DNA from 3 places in the Niastella sp. sgz303648 genome. Region 2 is predicted to be linked to each of the others. Evidence: riboswitches for the same ligand, from Rfam matches in the RefSeq annotation. Region 2 holds a riboswitch; each other region holds the start of a gene.
What was found. A riboswitch is a leader RNA that binds a small molecule or an ion and turns the genes downstream of it on or off. The one in region 2 is predicted to bind thiamine pyrophosphate.

Region 1 (7,164 bases), on a different contig from region 2:
ACTTACTCAGGGAAATCACCCCCCTTACGCAGAATGATTGCTTTACACTTTTTTCACGTGTTAAATCGAAATTCGACTTCCCACTGCATTATCATGAGGAATTTGAATTGAATTTTATTCAGAACGCCAAAGGCGCCAAACGTGTTGTGGGCGATCACATAGAAGAAATCGACGAGCTGGAACTGGTATTGGTAGGCTCAAATTTGCAACACGCCTGGTTTACCCACAATTGTAAAAGCGGCGAAATACGCGAGATCACCATTCAGTTTCATAAAGATCTGTTCGATGAACGGTTCCTTCGCCGCAACCAGCTGAGCTTTATTCGCACCATGCTCGAAAAATCGTTACGCGGCATCTTATTTTCAAAAGAAACAACCCAGCAGCTGGCTCCGCGCATAATAGAACTGAACCAGAAACAGGGTTTTGATTCAGTGCTGGAATTAATGTCAATACTACACGACCTATCTATTTCACGAAATATGCGCATTTTGTCGGATGCATCCTTTAACAATACAGAACAATTCACTTATAACAGCCGGCGAATTGAAAAAACGCTGGAATACATGAACCATAGCTTCGACAAACCCATAACCCTAAACGAAGTTGCCCGGCTGGCCAATATGTCGGATGCCGCCTTTAGCCGTTTTTTTAAACAGCGCACCGGCAATACGTTTATCGACAGTCTTACCGAAATACGCCTCGGGCATGCATCCCGCATGCTGATCGACACAACGCAATCCATAGCCGAAATTGCATACCATTGCGGATTCAATAATATCTCCAACTTCAACCGCATTTTCAAAAAGAAAAAAGGTTGTACCCCTAAGGATTTCCGTGAAAGCTTTTCAGGAACACGGATATTTATATAACAGGCCCTTAGCGTTAAACCAGGCCGTTGCCGTTATTGACCGTCATCCTGCTGAAAGCCAGGCCCATAGCCGGCCACCTTTATGCCCCGGCCAGCCCTGCCGGGTCTGCATCCCCAAAGTCTTTCCTTCATACTTACCTGCCCCTTATGGCTTGTTCCCTGTGCCTTGAGCCTTGTGCCTTGAACATTTTTATGTGGTACGTTTAAAAAAAAATACCGATCTTCATCAGGTAACTACTTAAGTTTCAGTTTTTCTTATTACTTTAACCCAAAATTTCTATCCGTTTTCCACTATAGAATATTTTTTATAGTTTAAATGGAGCGATTTACTTTCATATGAAACATTATTCCAGGCAAAAACGTATGCTGGTTGCTGTAGACTCAATCATCTTTGGTTTTGACGGTCATGAATTAAAGCTTTTACTGATTCAACGCAGTTTTGAACCTGAAAAGGGGAAATGGAGTTTGATGGGTGGCTTTGTTCAGCCCGATGAGGATTTTGAAGAAGCAGGGACCCGCGTTTTAAAACAACTAACAGGATTAAAAAATGTGTACATCGAACAATTGTTCGCATTTGGCCAGCCTGACCGTGATCCTGTCGAACGCACCATCTCTGTTGCCCATTTTGCGCTTATCGACATTCATAAATACGAAAAGCAACTGAGCGACGACTATCATGCCGAATGGTTTTCATTGAAAAAAATACCGAAGCTCATTTTCGACCATAGTAAAATGGTAAAAATGGCGCAGGAAAAATTACGCTATAAAGCCGCTTTCCATCCTATTTTATTTGAATTATTGCCCGAAAAATTCACTCTGCCCCAACTGTACAATCTGTATACAGGTGTATATGAAACGGTGCTGGACAAACGGAATTTTACCCGGAAGATACTTTCGACCAAACTACTTATAAAACAAAAGGAAAAAGAAAAAGAAGGCTCCAAAAAAGGCGCCTTTTATTACAAACTCGACAAGCGCCGGTACGATTCGGCATTTCATTCCTTTTTAAACTTTATACCCAACCCCGATAACCTGAAGTAATACAGGTTTTTCGTTGCCGGTTGCAGAAACCCGGTTTTTCCGCATAAAGGGAATTACCGGTTTTTTTGTTGCCAGGTGCCGGATACCAGTTACCTGTTGCCTATTGCCTATTGTCTATTGCCTATTGTCTATTGCCTTTCGCCTTCTTTCAGATTTTGGGCAACAGAGCGAGGAAATTATTTCCATACATTCATCATTTTACGGGAGTATATTTTTCCTTTTTCACATAATTGCTTTACAATGAATCGATAACAAAAAGCCGTTTTTTGGGCATAATTATTATACTATTATTAGCAGATGTTTCTCACGGGGTGGTTCCGCTTTCGGCGGAATCTGAGATTACACTCATACAACCTGACCTGGATAATGCCAGCGTAGGGATGAGGAACAAACGGGGATTCCGGTTTCAAAACCGGAATCTCTTTTTTATAGGGATGCCACAGTTTTTATGGAAGACCCCTCGCTGCATTGCCACCGATACTTATGTAATGGCTTCGAATTTCTTACATCAGTGGCCACTTGTGTAGAAAAATATCACCACTCCTGCCTTCAACAACCATTATTTCAATTAAAACTTATAGCAACCAGCTGGCATGTGCTTGTATTTATAAGTTATTATGAATGACACCAATAAACAACAACAGGAAGTACCGCGTGAGCGCGGTACGTTTTATCGCGAAGCACTTTCATTATTGAATAACAGCGGCACCCCTTATATGCTCGGTGGCGCCTTTGCTATGTTTCACTATACCGGCATTTACCGCGACACCAAAGACCTTGATGTTTTTTGTAAATATGATGCATACAGTAAAATACTATCGTTATTTGCTGAAAAAGGATATCGTACAGAGGTTACTGATATACGGTGGCTTGGTAAAATATTTGATGGGGAATATTATATCGATGTAATATTCAGTTCGCCGAATAATATTTGTTTGGTTGATGACAGCTGGCATGAACATGCTACCAAAACAACATTCGAAGGCGTTGACACATACCTGTTGCCGGCCGAGGAACTGATATGGTGTAAATGCTATGTTCAAAACCGTGAACGTTTTGATGGCGCTGATATAAACCATACTCTTTTGAAATATGGCCGGCAGCTCGACTGGAAAAGATTATTCAGCCGTATGGACCAGCACTGGCAGGTGTTACTGGCACAATTGTTACTTTTTCAGTTTGTTTATCCGGCCGACTTTCACCAAATCATTCCCAAATGGCTTTTTGATGAACTGATGAGCCGGGCACACGATCAATATAAATTACCGGCAGCTGTAGAAAAAGTTTGCCGCGGCCCCTTACTCGATCAAACACAATATGGCATTGATATTAAGGAATGGAATTATAAAGCCTTAACTCTTAAATCGGTTTAATGTTATGACAAGCGAATCAAAAAAAGTACGCATTGCTGCAATAGCCGATATCCATATGCGTGAAACAGATAAAGGCAAATGGGCAGATCCGTTTAAAGAACTTTCCCGGCAGGCCGATGTATTGCTGATAGGCGGTGATTTAACCGATACCGGCGATGAGGCCGAAGCAAAGGTTTTGTGCGAAGAATTAAAATTATGCACCATTCCTGTAATAGCTGTGTTAGGTAATCACGACTATGAAAAAGGCCGGCATAAACTCATTCGCCAAACTTTACAGAGCGACCGCGTTCACATACTCGATGGTGAAACTTATGTAATTGACGGTATTGGCATCGCCGGCGTTAAAGGCTTTGGCGGAGGTTTCGACAACTATATGCTTTCGATGTTTGGTGAAGAAGCCATGAAAGCATTTGTGCAGGAAGGCGTAAATGAAGCGCTGCATTTAGACCGCGCCCTGGCACGGCTCGATAAGGAACATGAAAATATAAAGAAGATCGCTTTGCTGCATTATGCCCCAATAGTAGATACAGTGATCGGAGAGCCTGAGGCGATTTTTCCATTCCTGGGCTGTTCGCGACTGGCCGAACCATTAAGCCGCCGACATGTAATTGCAGCATTTCATGGTCATGCACACATTGGTACTTTTCAGGGAGAAGCGGCCGGAGGTGTAAAAGTTTTTAATGTGGCAGCTCATGTGCTGTTCAATGCAGGATACAATACCCCATTCTTCATTTATGAAGTCTGAAAGAAAAGAGGCAAAACGTTCAAATTCAGTCAGCATCACTGTTTTGAAATTCTATCTGCCTTGCGTTCTGCGCTTTATCCCTTTCTATCAGTTCATACAAAGGTTCAGCCTTATGGTATTTAAATGCCAGTTTTTCTTCTTCAAATACAAAGAACCATTCCTGCCATGAAATGTGCTCAACATTATCATTCTGCCATAAACCGCCAAAAGCAATGGCTATTTTTTCTTTGTTAGGTGTGAGCGTATGCATATTCAGCAAAACAGGCAAGCCATGCCTTGCTCTTGTCCACTCATGAATGATCGAATGATCAATTGTCGTACGCATCGGTTCGTTTTCCATAACTCATTCATTTCCTTCGTTAATAATTAATCACAACTAATTATACCCAAAAGATCGTACCATTTTTATATGACAATCTGTTAATTAATAAAGCAGCGGGCGGGCAGAAATATACCCATTATGATCGGCTGCAGAAACGCACTACCTGCTCCATGAACCATTTATCGATAATAGTTATAAAAAGAAAAGATGGCCCCTTTTCGGAACCACCTTTCTACATCAGGCATGGTTGGAGAGTTGCTATTCCAACTGCGGACATCCCGTGTGCCTTCCCTTAGCCTAAATTATATAAACCATCATTCAGATAACCTGATAGCCGGCGTTAATATCGGCCTCATAGGCACATGTAATAAAGTTTGTGGCTTTATAAATGCGCTGATGGTTTCGTGACCACTGACCTTTCGATGCACTGCAACTGATCTTATTTTTGTGCAGGTATAAATAAAGAGTACGATCGTAATAAGACCAATCACTTCTCTTATTACTTTTTTTAATAGCATGGTGTATTTCATAGTTAGCAGGTTTTTGAACCGTCAGAATGCGGTAAGTATGGTATGCACAGGCCAAAACATTTATTCGAATGATAAATGCGTAAACAGATCATTGCGCTCATAGCAATGCAACCGGTCACCTAATCCGGCCATTGAACGGGCAATACAAAAACATACGGAAACAATAAGGGAGATAATGCAATCTTAACCTGTTAAGGAAAAGCAGCAGTATACGAATAGATATTTTAAAGGAATATCGGGATCAAAATTGTAAAGGGCGCAAACGGGAGAGGTTATAACCAATGATTTGTGTGAAATAACCATGCCAAAATGAACCTCATTAATGTCTGATCAACATTTAAAGAGATATATTTTTTATTGTTATACACTAATGCCTTACTGATCTTTCTTTTCATCATAATATGCCTTCAATACAGCAAATGCCTTTTTCTTTCTTCCTTTCTGATCTATAAGGCCTTTGTTATTCCAACCTTCCTGGTACACCTGGTTATTACGGCGGGGCGAACGGAAGTCGCACAATATCCAGGGACTTAAACCGGCAAAATTATCGGGCATGCGTTTTAACATGGCAACCTGTTCGCGATAAAACCATTCCTGGTATTCTTCGCTCCAGCGGGTAAGCGAGTCGCCATGAAATCCATACAGCGTTTCGGCGCCGGTTTCACTAATGAAGAAGGGTTTGTTGTATGCGATACTCCAGTTGGCAGTACGGCAATTATCGGGCAAACCACCATACCAGCCGAGGTATTCATTAAAAGATACGATATCAACGTACTCACCCAGCGGATCGTCGATCTTATTTACACCAGGCTGGTAATTCACTTCCAGTGCGGCCGATACAAGGCGTGTACTATCGAGCCCCCGGGCGGCGCTGATCAAATTATGCATAAATTCGGTGCGTTCGGGCTTTACCGGCGTTTCGTTACCAACCGACCAAATGATGATGCTGGCCCGGTTGTGATCTCTGGTGATCATTTCAGTAAGCTGTGTACGGGCTTTGTTAAATACTTCTGTACTGGTAAAATCGATCGTCCAATAAACCGGAATCTCTGACCATACCAGTATGCCCATTGAATCGGCGGTACGTGCCATATTTTCGTTATGTGGATAATGCGCCAGCCGCACCATATTACAGCCAAGCTCTTTGGCCTCACCAAGCAACAGCAATGCATCTTCTTTGCTGTATGCACGGCGACCCTGTTGCGCAATTTCTTCGTGTATACAAATGCCGCGCATAAACAATGGCTTACCGTTCAGCAATACCTGTTTGCCTGAAACTTCTATAGTACGGAATCCGATCTTATCTTCTATACGGTCGATTCCGGTATTAATAACTACAGTATACAGTTTTGGTGTTTGGAGCGACCATAACTGTACAGCCGGCAAATTGAATTGTATCGCTACTTTATCACCGGTTACAGGAAATGTTTTCTTAATTTTTAATTCAGGGATTTCAACGGATACCTGCTTTGTGTTTTGCCAGCCATTCAGTTGCACCCATCCTTCTACGGGCATGTTCTTTGTTTTGGCAGGTGCCACTTTCTTTAACTGAAGACTGTAATCCTGTATATATTCCTGCGGTACTTCAACCAGCAATACATCGCGTGTTATACCGCCATAGTTCCACCAGTCGGTATTAACGGTAGGCACTTCATCTTTATGTCGCGTATTATCAACTTTCACCACGAGGTAATTACCGGCAGGTTTTAAAACAGAATCAGGCACTTCAAAATTAAAAGGCGTAAAACCGCCTTTGTGCTTTCCCAGCTTTTTTCCATTGAGGTATACATCGGTTTCGTAATTAACGGCGCCGAAATACAGGTATAGTTTATCCGATGCATTAGTCTTTGTAAAATCGAATGATTTTTTATACCACACAATTCCTTCGTAATACAAAAATTTATCGGCCTGCGAGTTCCAGTCGCCGGGAACGTTTAAAATATATTTATCGGTAAACTTATGTTCCTTGCGGTCGGTTTTATTAACCGGTTCATCACTATTCCAGTAAGCCTCACGATCATTTTCACGTCTTTCCTGAAAACGATAATCATAAAATCCGGTGCCATAGGGATCAATGATGTATTGCCATTTGCCATTCAAACTGGTCACTTTGCGGGAACCTATATCGGTGATCAACGGTGTTTGGGCGTTGGCAATAGCAGCAACAAATGAAAATGCAACAGGAAGAAAACGTTTCATATGATTGGTTAGTCGTGATGGTGAATGGTGAATGGTTAATTCAATAGGCAATTGACAATTGACAATTGGCAAATGCAAAACGGCAA
Region 2 (7,164 bases):
GGGTATTTCTTCCTGGTACAAATAAAATATTTTCTCACGTATCATTTCTGCACAAAAAAAGCGGGTAGGCAGGTCGGTCATTTCATCTCCTTCAAAAAAAGGAGGATTCTCGGGTAAAAATTTCAGAATTGTATTGAGAAGATCGTTAATGCCCGATTTTTTCAGGGCCGAAATACCCACCAATTCTTTGCAATATGGCTTTGAACCGAAAAATGCAAATACCTCTTCTTTTTTCGCCGCCTTCGCTTCATCAAGCTTATTAATAACAATAACAGCGGGCACTTTCAAATGAAGCGATTCAAATATAGCGTTTACCTCCTCGTGGTTTTCATTAATATCAACCAATAGCAGGGCTACATCAGTATCTTCAAGGGCCTGCTTTACGGCCATCATCATTTTTTCCTGCAGTTTATATTTGGGCTCAATGATGCCGGGAGTGTCGGAAAAAATGATCTGATAATCAGGTTCTGTTACAATTCCCTTAATGCGATGCCGGGTTGTTTGCACTTTAGGCGACACAATAGCCAGCTTTTCGCCCATCAGGGCATTCAGCAAAGTGCTTTTACCCGCATTGGGCCTGCCAAATATGCTAACAAAACCTGCTTTCATAACTGTTTAAAAACTTTGCAAAGGTATAAAATTAAACAGCCCCGCCGTTGGCGAGGCCATACTGGTTGACGTAAAAAAAGGATTAACCTTTCATTCAGGTTTGGTGCCGGATAAAATCCTTAACCACCACTGCTTTACATCACAAATAAATAACATATTGAAAATGAAAAAAGGCTCCTAAGAGCCCTTTTGTCTGTTGCGAAGGGAGGGATCGAACCTCCGACCTTCGGGTTATGAGCCCGACGAGCTACCGCTGCTCTACTTCGCGATATAATATTTTTTAGTTTACTCTTTCTTATTTTCCACATCCATCTTCCAATCCTAATCCTCTGTTTCTGATGTGGGGTGCAAAGTTAAGGGTTTATATATTTCCACCCAAATACAATTGATCTTTTTGAAAATTATATTTTAATCCGTTATAACTTTTAAGTCCTATCCCCTCTTCGCCACACTTCCTCCCCCGCTTGCCGAACTATATTTAATTACAGGATTTCCTTTGTAGCGCACATCACTGCCGCCGCTTGCTTCTGCGGCTATTTCTTTGGTTACCGTTAACTCGGCATCGCTGCCGCCACTGGCCTGCAAAATGGCATAATCAGCCGTTAAATCGTATCCTTTAAAATCACTGCCGCCACTGGCCTGTACTTTTACATTTACCGCACTGCCTTTGATACGAACATCTGAACCGCCACTTTGATCTATTGTTAAATCAGTTACTTTAACATTACCATTAAAATCGCTGCCGCCCGAAAAATGCATCGATAACTGGGCACTGCTTAATACGCCCTGCACAATTACATCGGCCCCACCCGATGCCTTTATGCCTTTAAGCGATTTGATGGCAATATAGGCTTTTAATTTCCGGTTTTTCCAGTTCCAGCCCATCCAGCTTTGGTCAAAATATATCTTTAACTCACCATTTTCTACAACGGTTTTGATCTTATCGCGATGCGCGATTTCTGTTGCACTAACAACTACACCCTCGTCGTTTGACTGAACGATATATAAATCAATTCCATCAGACACTTTCACACTTTGAAATCCACCCACATTCCGCTTTTCGGCATTTGCGTCGTATATAACCTTCTCCTGGGTAACAGCGAGGTAACTGATTAAGAGCAGTATAGGCGTTATTAGGGTTTTACGCATACATCATTTTTGGGTGTGACGAATAAGAAGGCCTATATGTTACAATATTCTTAAAACTTTTTTGTACGTAACTTTGCGCTCTCTTTCTGAAAAAGAGAATTTCAGATTCCCCGGGGTGCTCTTCCGCCGATGGCGGGATGGCTGAGATAATACCCGTAGAACCTGATCAGGGTAATGCCTGCGCAGGGAAGGTAGTAACATATTGCCTACACTTCGCCATCGCGGCATTTCTCTCAAATCATTTTTTCAAAGAAAACAACATACAAATGAAAAAAGTGTTTTTGGGGATTTGCTTACTGTTACTTACTCAATGGCTGGCTGCTCAGATTAATGGCAAAGTAACAGATGCGTCTACCGCTGCCCCTGTTGCCTCGGCCACTGTTGAGTTAAGTAACGGACAAACTTCCCTTACCAATGAAGCAGGATTATTTGAATTTAAAAAAGTTAAACCGGGCAGCTATAAACTTCTCATTACATCTGTAGGTTATCAATCTGCCAGCCAAACGGTTTCACCGGGCAGCAATATCGATATCAAACTCACGCAATTGAATTTGTTTTTACAACCGGTTGAAATAAAAGCTACCCGCGCCGGTGAAAAAGCGCCTTTCACCAAAACCAATCTCAATAAAAAAGATATTGAAAAACAAAATCTGGGGCAGGATCTGCCATTTTTATTAAACCAAACGCCTTCGGTTGTGGTAAATTCCGATGCCGGGAACGGCGTTGGTTACACGGGTATCCGTATTCGCGGCAGCGATGCTACCCGCATAAACGTAACGCTTAACGGCATTCCCTATAATGATGCTGAATCGCAGGGCACTTATTTTGTTGATCTGCCCGATTTCAGTTCTTCGGTAAACAGCATTCAGGTACAGCGCGGCGTTGGCACTTCAACCAACGGGGCCGGTGCATTTGGCGCCACCATTAATTTAAGCACCAATGAAACGAATACCAATCCTTATGCAGAAGTGAATAATACCTACGGTTCTTTCAATACCTGGAAACACACCGTTAAAGCCGGCAGCGGTTTGATCAACGATCATTTTACCATCGATGCACGTCTTTCAAAAATATCAAGCGATGGATTTATTGATCGGGACCCTTGTAAACTGAAATCATTTTTTTTATCAGGCGCCTGGTTAAATAAAAACACGTCTGTTCGCGTAAATGTGTTTTCGGGCAATGAAAAAACCTATCAGGCATGGAATGGAATACCCGAGGCAAAATTGCGCAACGATAAAACAGCGCTGTTAAACCATTATTATAACAACCTGGGTACATTATATTTTACTCAGCAAGACAGTGTAAACCTCTTCAATTCAGATCCCAGGAAGTATAATTATTTTACTTATCCCAATCAAACCGATAACTACCAGCAGGACCACTACCAGCTATTCATCAACCACGATTTCAACGGAAAGTTCGCTGTTAACACAGCCTTCTTTTTAACGCGCGGCAGAGGATATTACGAAGAGTATAAACCGGTAAGATCATATAGCGAATACGGCCTGAATGATTTTGTTACCGGTTCAGATACGATCCATGCAACAGACCTGGTGCAGCAGCAATGGCTCGACAATTATTTTTACGGACAGATCTTTTCTCTTCACTATAACAATGATGGTCACCAACTGATCGTTGGCGGCGGATGGAATCGTTATGATGGCAAACATTATGGCAATGTGATATGGTCGGCCATGGGAGGAATACCCAACAATTACCAGTGGTATAATACCGACGCTTTTAAAACAGATGTGAATGCCTATGCCAAATACCAGGTGCAGCTTGTTGAAAATCTGCAGGGCTTTGCCGATCTGCAATTCAGGCGCGTGTTATATTATATAGGCGGCTTTAAAAATAACCCATCATTGCTGCTGCGTAATACATGGAACTTTTTTAATCCGAAAGTAGGTTTTGCCTATACAAAGAATGGCTACCAGGTATATGTATCTTATGCACAGGGTAAAAAAGAACCCAACCGCGACGATTTTGAAGCAGGCATCAGCCAGCAACCCAAACCTGAAAAACTGCACGATTTTGAACTGGGTGTAGAAGAGAAAACCAGGTATTACAATTGGGGAGTTACCGCTTATTACATGTTGTATAAAGATCAGCTGGTACTTACCGGTAAAATAAATGATGTAGGCAATTATACCCGCACAAACGTACCCGGCAGCTATCGCATGGGTATCGAGTTGCAGGGTGGTATACGGTTTGAACCCTGGGTAAGCGTATCGGCCAATGCAACCTTTAGCCGTAACCGCATTAAAAACTTTACCGAATACTATGATGATTACGACAACGGCGGTCAGAAAGCAGTGCCTCATGGCACAACAAGCATTGCACTATCGCCCGACGTAGTGGCATCAGGCAATGCAACAATCACCCCATTCTCTAATTTCGACATCAGCCTGTTAGCAAAATATGTAAGTCGTCAGTACCTCGATAACACATCCAACAGGCAGCGCAGTCTTGACCCATATTATGTACAGGATGCACGCATCAGTTATACACTTCGTAATACCGGTTTTAAAGAAACAGCGTTTATTGTGCAGGTAAACAACGTATTCAACAAAAAATATCAACCTAACGGGTACACTTACAGTTATCAATATGGCTCACTGATCACTGAAAATTTTTATTACCCAATGGCAGGAACAAATTTTATGGTGGCGTTGAATGTGAAATTGTGAGGTGAATGATCTATTTATTAAATGAAGAGAGGCCACGTTTATATTTGAACGTGGCCTCTTTATTATTTCTTTTTTATCGTTTAGTATCCCCTCGCACTACTATCAGCCTGTTGCCGAACCGGCTTTTGCGCCTGCACCCACAGATCCACAATCTGGCCCTGGCGTACTTTGTTTACTTTACCGGTTGGAGTAAAAGGCTCAGGAGATTGCCGGTATACATATGCATTGGGGTCGCCGTCACGGGGTTCGCCCAACGCTAATCCGTTTGATTCAAGAATTTGTTTTGCCTCACTTAACGTTTGACCAAATAAATCAGGTACATCAAATTCGTCTTTGCCCGAACCTCTTCCAAGCACCAGCACAATTTTGCTACCCATGGGCACTTTGGTGCCGGCATTAATGGGTTTGCCATTCATTTGCTGATCCAGCACCATGTCCTTCCATCCCTGTACATAAACAGTATCTTCCAGTTTCAACCCACGTTGTTCCAATGTAACTACAGCACTTCTAAAACTTAAATCTATCAGCTTAGGCATTTCAATATCAGGAGGTGCATTGCGGTTGATGGTAAGAAAAACCGTACGGTTCATCTTCACTTTTGATTCGGCATTGGGAAATTGCCTTACAACCGATAAAAGCGCTGCAGTATCGTTAAAGACTGTATCCTGTATCTCTACTTCAAATCCCTGCGCCTCTAAAATTTTCTTTGCTTCATCGAACGATTTGCCGGTTACAGAAGGAACAGCCAGCGTTTTATCGTGCCGGGTAATCCAGGATAATGATTGAAAGAAAATAAAAAACAATACAAGCAGAACGCCAATACCCAGCAGGATATTCGCCCAAAGTGGTCTTCCGGTAATGAATTTAAACACAGGTGATATTGATTAAATTTAAAAAATCAGGTACAGATCTCACTTGTGCAACGTGAATCGGCAATCGTGAAACGGCAAAGGCCCTGGTTTCTGTCAACCCGTTTACTATTTAACCTATTAATTTGCCAACTTCATACTTCCCTGCTTCCCACCTACTTCTTACTAATGCCTATTGCCCATTGCCACTCGCCTACTTTCCAAACTTCGATTGCCAGGCCAGCATGCCGCCCGCCAGGTTTTTGGTATTGCTAAAACCCATTGTTTCAAGGATCATCGCTGCCTGTCCGCTGCGGTTGCCGCTACGACAATATACAATCACTTCTTCATTTTTCAGATTTTCCAGCTCATCTACCTGCATCATTTGCACTTTGCCCAGGGGAACCAGGGTTCCGCCGATATTAAATTCGGCCCGCTCATGCGGTTCACGTACATCTACCAGGTTTAGTTGTTCGCCTTTATCAAGACGTTCTTTTACTTCTTCGGGAGTTATATTTTGCATAAAAAACTTATTTAATTGTTTTCATTTTGCCCTTCGCCGGTTTCGGGTTTAACCGGTTTATCGGGCTGTAGCCAAAGATCAACCGATTGCCCCTGACGAATGCGGTTCATACGTCCGTCGGGTGTTGTATGTTCGGGCCTTTGCCTTCCAACATATGCATTCGGATCAATATTAGGTATTACTGTTCCTACATTCAATCCGTTCGATTCTAACAAAACCTTTGCATCGTTATAAGTTAACCCAACCAGGTCGGGTACACTAAAATCTTCCATTCCCAATCCGCTGCCCAGTATCAATGAAATTTCGCTTCCCTGCGGAATTTTTGTACCGGCTTTTATACGCGTTCCATTGAATTGTTGCTCAAGCACCGAGTTCTTGGCAAAATCGGTACGGTACGAAGTGTCGCCTAATTTCAAACTGTATTGTGTTAATGCAATGGCAGCGCTTCTGAAACTAAGGCCTTCGAGGTTCGGCATTTCAATAACAGGTGCTATAGCTTTATTGATGGTAAGATATACTGTGCGGTTCACTTTCACCACAGCTTCAGCATCGGGAAACTGCCGTAATACCGACAAAGGCTTCGCAGTATCGTTATAAATCGAATCCTGAATTTCTACCTCAAACCCTCTGCTTTCGAGCAGTTGCTTTGCATCTGCATACGTTTTGCCGGTTACAGCAGGAATAATAAGGGTTTTGTCGTGCCTCGTAATCCAGTGAAGTGATTGTAAAAACAATACTATCACTAATAATACAATGCCAATTCCTGTTAGTATGTGTACCCAAAGGGGTTTCCCTGTCATGAATTTAAACACAGGTAATATCGGTTTGTTTTCGTGAATCGTCTTTGATCAATTTGCAACTGGCAATCAGCAATTGGCAATGTTGCCGCGTTGGTGTTTTGCTTATTGCCTGTTGTCTATTGCCTATTGTTTCCTTGATAAAGCATCTTCAATCAGTGCCGAATAAAATTCCTTTAACGTCCAACCCATAGCGCGTACCTGTTGCGGAACAATGCTTGCTTCACTTTGGCCAGGCACCGTATTTATTTCAAGCATATAGGGAGCCTGCAGTGCCTCATTATAAATGAAATCAATACGCACAACACCGCGACAGTTGAACAGTTCATATATCTTTTTAGCCGCGTTTCTAACCTTTTCTGCAATGGCCTCATCAACCTGCGCCGGTGTAATTTCTTCACTCATTCCCTGGTATTTCGCTTCGTAATCAAAGAAATCTTTTTTCGATTTCACCTCGGTTATCGGCAAGGCTATGATACCTTTTGTTGATTTAAAAACACCAATGGTAAATTCACGGCCCGAAATATATTCTTCTACCAGTATCT
Region 3 (7,164 bases), on a different contig from region 2:
ATACATACGGGCGGTTCCGTTGTGGTCTGACCCCCAGGGGTACAGGTAATTCCAGTAGCTTTCGAAAGTGGCGTAGCTGCTGAAAGAATTGCTGATCACGGTTTCAAATGCTTCTTCACTGGCCGTTCTGCTGGTTGCAGAAACAGCGGAAGCATCAGTGACAGATTTTTTACATTGGGTAAACAGTAATACCAGTGTACATAACACCAGGCAAGGTTTGATTTTCTTCATATGGTTTATTTTGGTGAATCGTTTGGGCAATGGTGAATGGTCAATCGGTAATCGTGAAACGTAAAACGGCAAACGTGAAACGGCAAACGGCAAGGCGCTCTGCTCTTATTAACTTGTAAACCTTGTTAACTGGTTAACTTGTCAACTTGTAAACCAGTTAACTGATCAACCAGCAACCGAAAACTGATAGCCGGTAACAGGCACAAATAACCCATTCGATCATCCTAAGATAATAGAAAATACAAAGCCACAACTTTCCAGCAGCAAGAAAAGTGTCATTTGTACACCTGATAAGTAGTACATATGTTATCGTTTTTCGTTTCAGTGTTTTACAAATTAAAAACAATGGCTTGTTGAAAGAAGATATGACAGGTTTGAATGCCACCAGCAAAGAAAATCAACCAGCCCCCCGCTGTAGCAGAACCGGTTGGTAATTGATTTTAACTGGCGGCTATATATGGAAATAGCCGCCTGGCAGCATCTTATTAAGAAAATGCGGTCAATTCTATTCATACTTGCCAATCTGATTTTTGTAACAATGTCTGCACAAACGAATTCAAATAACAATTGTTACATTAATACCAACCCAAAAACAAAAGTTACCCGGCAAACTTATCCTTTTAATAAAGCTTATCGGATTCTGATAGTTAAATTCAAAGCTGTTGCAGTTCAGGGCAAACCAGATATTTTTAGTTGGGACTCGGTTTCATTAATTCCAAAAATTGGCAAAAACATTGATACATCCAGGTTTACAAAAAAATATGAGCTGACAAAAAATGATATAGATTCTTTGATTTCAATTGCAAATCAAAGGGGGAAAAGCAATCAGGTGAACGAAGGAAATATGACAGAGCCTTCAAATGCAATTCTGTTTATAAATAAAAACGCTCAAATTTTTGAATACAGTGTGATTTGTTTTACGCAATATGAAAATCTGATGGACTACACAGAGATTTCAGCTTCACCTTCAAAGGTTAATTTGGGCAGCAACTGGTGCTGTTATAAAGGACAAAAATTAGCTGACTTTTTTGTGAAACTGGGCGTTGATATTGTTATTACAAAGTGGTATTGAACTACGAACAATCTGTAAGGTCTTTCAGAAAAAATTTGATAATTCTATTTTTTCAATACCTTTACGATGCTTTAGGGGTGTCCATAAGCGGACTGAGATAATACCCTTTGAACCTGATGCAGTTCATACTGCCGAAGGGAAAAGTGAAAGGCTCTCTTTATTTCTTTCTCTTTATTCTCCTTTGTTTGCGTGTTCATTCCTGAAGTAAAAATTGTCAGCATGAACATCGTCATCAACCAGCAATCCAAAGACATACCAGATCAATGTTCGTTGCAGCAACTGCTCACAGAAGTACTTAACATTCCTGTGGCCGGGCTTGCTGTGGCGGTTGATCAAACGGTTATTCCGGGTAACGAGTGGCCTACATATATGTTACGCCCGGCCGATAAGGTAATGCTGATCAGGGCTACCCAGGGCGGATAGCTGCCTGTTGCCAGTTACCGGATACCGGTTGCCGGATACCTGTAACAGGTTACCGGTTGCAGGGTACAAGGCACAAGGAACAAGGTACATGGTGCAAGGTTCAAGGCACAGCTATTAAGTTCGGGTATTTCCTATTGCCTGCTGCCCATTCACTATTCACTTAAAAATATCATATACGATATGAAAAAAGAATCAATTCCTTCTCAAAACAAAATAACCTGCGATCCGTTCCCGGCTTCGCGGAAAATATATGTAAAAGGGCAATTGCATGATATTGCTGTTGCCATGCGTGAAATATCGCTGAACGATACCGCTCTGCATGGCAAGGGCGGCGCTACCGAAAAAAATACACCGGTTACGGTGTACGATACCAGTGGTGCGTATACCGATCCTAATATTGCCATCGATGTTAAAAGAGGATTGCCTGCCCTTCGTGAAAAATGGATAGCCGATCGTGGCGATACCGAACAACTGCAGCAGGTGTCGTCTTCGTATGGCCTTGAACGGTTGAAAGATGAAAAATTATCAGCCTTCAGGTTTGCGCATATTCGCAACCCGTTGCGTGCAAAAAGCGGCTACAATGTAAGCCAGATGCATTATGCCCGAAAAGGCATCATTACTCCTGAAATGGAATACATCGCCATTCGCGAAAACCAACGCTATGATTTGCTAAAAGAGCAATTGAACGGAAGTTATGCCACGCTTGCACAACAACATACCGGTCATAGTTTTGGCGCCAATACACCCAAAAATATCATTACGCCCGAATTTGTTCGACAAGAAGTTGCAGCAGGCCGCGCCATTATTCCCTGTAATATCAATCACCCCGAAAGTGAGCCCATGATCATCGGGCGCAATTTTCTGGTGAAGATAAACGCCAACATCGGCAACTCGGTAGTTACATCGAGCATTGAAGAAGAAGTGGAGAAAGCAGTATGGGCAACCCGCTGGGGCGCCGATACCATTATGGACCTGTCGACCGGTAAAAACATACATGAAACAAGAGAATGGATCCTGCGCAATTCGCCTGTGCCCATTGGTACGGTGCCTATTTACCAGGCATTGGAAAAAGTGAACGGTAAAGCTGAAGAACTGACCTGGGAATTATTCAGGGATACGCTGATAGAACAGGCTGAACAGGGTGTAGACTATTTCACCATACATGCAGGTGTGCTGTTACGTTATATTCCTTTAACAGCCCGCCGGGTTACCGGTATTGTAAGCCGCGGCGGCTCAATCATGGCCAAGTGGTGCCTCGCGCATCATAAAGAAAGCTTTTTATATACGCATTTTGAAGAAATATGCGAGATCATGAAAGCCTATGATGTGGCCTTTTCATTGGGCGATGGCTTACGCCCCGGAAGCATTGCCGATGCCAATGACGCCGCCCAGTTTGCCGAACTGGAAACATTGGGCGAGCTAACAAAAATAGCCTGGAAGCACGATGTGCAAACCATGATCGAAGGGCCCGGCCACGTGCCCATGCACATGATCAAAGAGAACATGGATAAACAATTACAACATTGCGGGGAAGCACCTTTTTATACACTCGGCCCACTCACTACCGACATTGCACCGGGCTATGATCATATTACATCGGCCATTGGCGCGGCCATGATCGGCTGGTTTGGTACTGCCATGTTATGCTACGTAACACCCAAAGAACATTTGGGTTTGCCCAATAAAAAAGATGTGAAAGACGGTGTGATCACCTATAAGATCGCTGCCCATGCGGCCGATCTGGCCAAAGGACACCCGGGTGCCCAGTACCGTGATAATGCCCTGAGCAAAGCGCGTTTCGAATTTCGCTGGGAAGATCAGTTTAACCTGTCGCTCGACCCAGATACAGCCAGAGAGTTTCATGATGAAACCCTGCCTGCCGATGGCGCCAAAGTTGCTCACTTCTGTTCTATGTGCGGACCCAACTTCTGTTCAATGAAAATAACACAGGATGTTCGACAGTATGCGGAAGAAAAAGGGTTGCAGGAAACAGATGCGTTGCAAAAAGGTATGGAGGAAAAGGCAAAGGAATTTGCTGCAAAGGGGAGCGAATTGTATCTGTAAGTTATGGAACCGTGCCACGGTTACCCAGTCAGCGCAACAGAACCGTGGCACGGCTATATTATAGGCACAGGAAGTATGAAGTAGAATGTTAATAGTTATATCATATCATGAGATGATTGCGGGGGAAGCACAGATCATAGAACAGCTTTTCAAAGAAGGGCTGGAGTGCTTTCACCTGCGTAAACCGGATGCATTGGAAAATGATATCCGGCAGTTGCTGCATGATATACCTTCCGAATACCATAACCGCATCGCCTTACACAGCTGCCATCAACTGGCCGGTGAGTTCGATATACAACGGTTGCATTTTACCGAACTGGCAAGGGAAAATGCTTTTGATGAAGGATGCACCACTTTGCACGCCTTCATCAAAAAAGGATACAGGCTAAGCACGTCGGTTCATAGTATTGATGCACTGCGCAGTTTGCCCTCAATTTTTTCCTATGCTTTCTTTGGACCTGTATTCAACAGCATTTCGAAAGAAAACTATAACGGTATAACGGATAAAGACTTTTTTGTGCATGATGGATATAAAACGGTACCCGTTATTGCATTGGGCGGAATCAATGCAGAGAATATCAGTAAAGTAATCGCTATGAATTTTGATGGGGCTGCAGTATTGGGTGCCTTGTGGACTAAACCAGAGAGAGCTGTGCAAACATTTAGATTATTAAAAATGAAGTGGCGCATTTTGTCATTAACTTAAACCGCCTAAAAAACGAAATAAACTTTTTAGCGCCTTTTGCGGGAGTGATTTATGCAAACACCACGACCATACGTATTATCCATTGCCGGCTTCGACCCAAGCGGCGGGGCAGGTGTGTTGGCCGATTGCAAAACATTTGAACAGCATGACGTGTACGGTTTTGGCGTTTGTGCTGCCTGGACGGTTCAAACCGATAATGAATTTTTTAATGTACACTGGTTAAGCGCCGAACAGATCATTGAACAACTTCGACCACTGGTGCGAAAATTTTCAATAGCTGCCTGTAAAGTAGGTATTGTTGAATCGCCCGACACCATGCTTGAAGTAATACGGTTTTTGAAACAACACCATCCCGCTATACGCATTGTGTGGGACCCGGTGTTAAAAGCAAGCGCCGGATACGAGTTTCATGCACCGGATGTTTTTCATAGCCTCGAAGCAATACTCGCATCGATCGATCTGGTAACACCCAATTACGATGAGCTGCAGCGATTGCAGACCATAACCAATTCGGCATTGATAAAAAAAGACAAACCGTTGTTTTGCGCCGTTTTATTAAAAGGCGGGCACCGGCCCGATGCACGCGGAACCGATACATTATTTGAACAGGCAGGCAGTACAGTTATTCCGGCCGGTGTTGAAAATGTGTATCCCAAGCATGGTTCCGGCTGTGTATTGTCGGCCGCTGTAACAGCCCGGCTGGCACAGGGAAATTCTTTGCAACAGGCCTGTACATTGGCCAAACAATATGTTGAATCGTTTTTAAACAGTAATACGTCGCTGTTGGGCTATCATGCAGTAGACAATAGGCACTTGGCTGTTGACGAAGCAAGCTCCTGACTGATTACTGCTAACCTGAAACAAGGGCTTTTTTTAAATAATTGAAAAATATGTTAGACAGACTTTATTATATTTCACAACAAACAAAAACAAAAACACACACTACGGCTGTTCGCGAAGTACTCGAGGCTGGTTGCCGGCTGGTACAGTTACGTATAAAGAACCAGTCAGAAGCAGAAGTGATTCAACAGGCAACCGCTGTTAAAGCATTGTGCGATCATTATGAAGCCAAACTGGTCATCAACGATTATCCGCATGTGGCTAAAGAGGTAGGCGCCTGGGGCATTCATGTGGGGCTCGACGATATGCCTGTTGCCGCAGTTCGTTCAATAACCGGTAAGCAAATGATTGTAGGCGGAACCGCCAATACATTTGAACATATTCAGCAAAGAGCCGATGAGGGAGTTGACTACATCGGACTGGGGCCGTATCGCTTTACCACCACCAAAGAAAAATTAAGTCCGGTTTTGGGGCTCGAAGGCTTTCAGCGAATAATGGATAAGGTTAGGGCTGCAAATATTCAATTGCCCATTGTGGCCATCGGCGGCATATTGCCCGAAGATGTGCCCGGCTTGTTCGCTACGGGCATACACAGCATAGCCATTTCCGGAGCTATTACCAATGCTGATAATAAAAAGGAAATCATTGAAAAGTTTAAAGGGTGTGGATTGGTTTAAGTACTGAAATCAGGTTGCCGGTTACCTGTTGTCAGTTACCGGGAACCGGAAACCGGTAACTGGTAACAATTCATTCACCATTCACGAAATTGATACATATGCTAACAATTGCCGATAAAACATTTACCTCGCGTTTATTCACCGGTACCGGAAAATTCAGTTCTGCACCGGTCATGGAGGATGCGCTGCTTGCTTCGGGTTCTGAGCTGATTACCGTTGCATTAAAGCGGGTTGATATGAACAATCCGAACGACGATATCTTACGTCATTTGCAACACCCGCATATTAATCTGCTGCCCAATACATCGGGCGTGCGTAATGCCAAAGAAGCGGTATTTGCAGCGCAGCTGGCGCGGGAAGCTTTACAAACAAACTGGCTGAAGCTTGAAATACATCCCGATCCCAAATACCTGATGCCCGACCCGGTAGAAACCTTACGGGCAACCGAAGAACTGGTAAAGCTGGGTTTTGTGGTGTTGCCTTATATACATGCCGATCCGGTGTTGTGCAAACGGCTCGAAGAAGCAGGCGCTGCTGCGGTTATGCCGCTCGGTTCGCCCATAGGAAGCAATAAAGGATTAAAAACGATCGACTTTCTTGAAATTATAATCGAGCAAAGTAAAGTGCCAGTGGTGGTTGATGCCGGTATCGGCGCGCCTTCCGATGCCGCCAAAGCCATGGAGATAGGCGCCGATGCTGTATTGGTAAATACTGCCATCGCCGTAGCCGGGCAACCTGTAGCCATGGCAAGGGCTTTTAAACAGGCGGTAGAAGCCGGCCGAACAGCTTACGAAGCCCGCCTGGCAAAACCATTCGGCGTTGCAATAGCCAGTAGTCCGTTAACCGCCTTTTTAGATGAATAACAGTATGAGTAGTTTTATAAACATATTCGACCAATATAGCTGGAACGATATTAAAGAACGCATATACAGCAAAACGGCCACCGATGTGGAGGCTGCATTAACAAAGCCGGGAAGAACGCTGGAAGATTTTATGGCGTTGATTTCACCTGCTGCGGCAGCGTATCTTGAACCCATGGCGCAACTAAGTCAGCAGCTTACCCTGCAGCGCTTTGGCAAAACGATACAGTTATATGTACCCATGTACCTGTCGAACGAGTGCAATAACATTTGTACCTACTGCGGTTTTAG

Region 1: it holds a riboswitch for thiamine pyrophosphate, as region 2 does, so the genes downstream of both, AC59IL_RS24325 (nucleotidyltransferase family protein) here and AC59IL_RS13675 (TonB-dependent receptor) in region 2, are expected to answer to the same signal.
Region 3: it holds a riboswitch for thiamine pyrophosphate, as region 2 does, so the genes downstream of both, thiS (sulfur carrier protein ThiS) here and AC59IL_RS13675 (TonB-dependent receptor) in region 2, are expected to answer to the same signal.

The regions. Positions count from the first base shown of each region.
Region 1 covers NZ_JCAPSW010000008.1:383,714-390,877, reverse strand. The annotation lists gene AC59IL_RS24335 (helix-turn-helix domain-containing protein) at 1-869, shown strand, start outside; gene AC59IL_RS24330 (NUDIX hydrolase) at 1,205-1,909, shown strand; TPP riboswitch at 2,207-2,307, shown strand; gene AC59IL_RS24325 (nucleotidyltransferase family protein) at 2,527-3,282, shown strand; gene AC59IL_RS24320 (metallophosphoesterase family protein) at 3,287-4,027, shown strand; gene AC59IL_RS24315 (hypothetical protein) at 4,053-4,352, opposite strand; gene AC59IL_RS24310 (hypothetical protein) at 4,664-4,879, opposite strand; gene AC59IL_RS24305 (glycoside hydrolase family 2 protein) at 5,255-7,078, opposite strand.
Region 2 covers NZ_JCAPSW010000004.1:242,652-249,815, forward strand. The annotation lists gene era (GTPase Era) at 1-609, opposite strand, end outside; tRNA gene AC59IL_RS13665 (tRNA-Met) at 806-877, opposite strand; gene AC59IL_RS13670 (head GIN domain-containing protein) at 1,042-1,758, opposite strand; TPP riboswitch at 1,860-1,964, shown strand; gene AC59IL_RS13675 (TonB-dependent receptor) at 2,025-4,451, shown strand; gene AC59IL_RS13680 (PASTA domain-containing protein) at 4,532-5,323, opposite strand; gene AC59IL_RS13685 (rhodanese-like domain-containing protein) at 5,514-5,822, opposite strand; gene AC59IL_RS13690 (PASTA domain-containing protein) at 5,834-6,622, opposite strand; gene AC59IL_RS13695 (D-alanine--D-alanine ligase) at 6,746-7,164, opposite strand, start outside.
Region 3 covers NZ_JCAPSW010000001.1:1,125,087-1,132,250, reverse strand. The annotation lists gene AC59IL_RS03940 (LamG domain-containing protein) at 1-231, opposite strand, end outside; gene AC59IL_RS03935 (hypothetical protein) at 689-1,303, shown strand; TPP riboswitch at 1,367-1,460, shown strand; gene thiS (sulfur carrier protein ThiS) at 1,523-1,726, shown strand; gene thiC (phosphomethylpyrimidine synthase ThiC) at 1,907-3,790, shown strand; gene AC59IL_RS03920 (thiamine phosphate synthase) at 3,876-4,496, shown strand; gene AC59IL_RS03915 (hydroxymethylpyrimidine/phosphomethylpyrimidine kinase) at 4,548-5,336, shown strand; gene AC59IL_RS03910 (thiamine phosphate synthase) at 5,387-6,013, shown strand; gene AC59IL_RS03905 (thiazole synthase) at 6,112-6,876, shown strand; gene thiH (2-iminoacetate synthase ThiH) at 6,881-7,164, shown strand, end outside.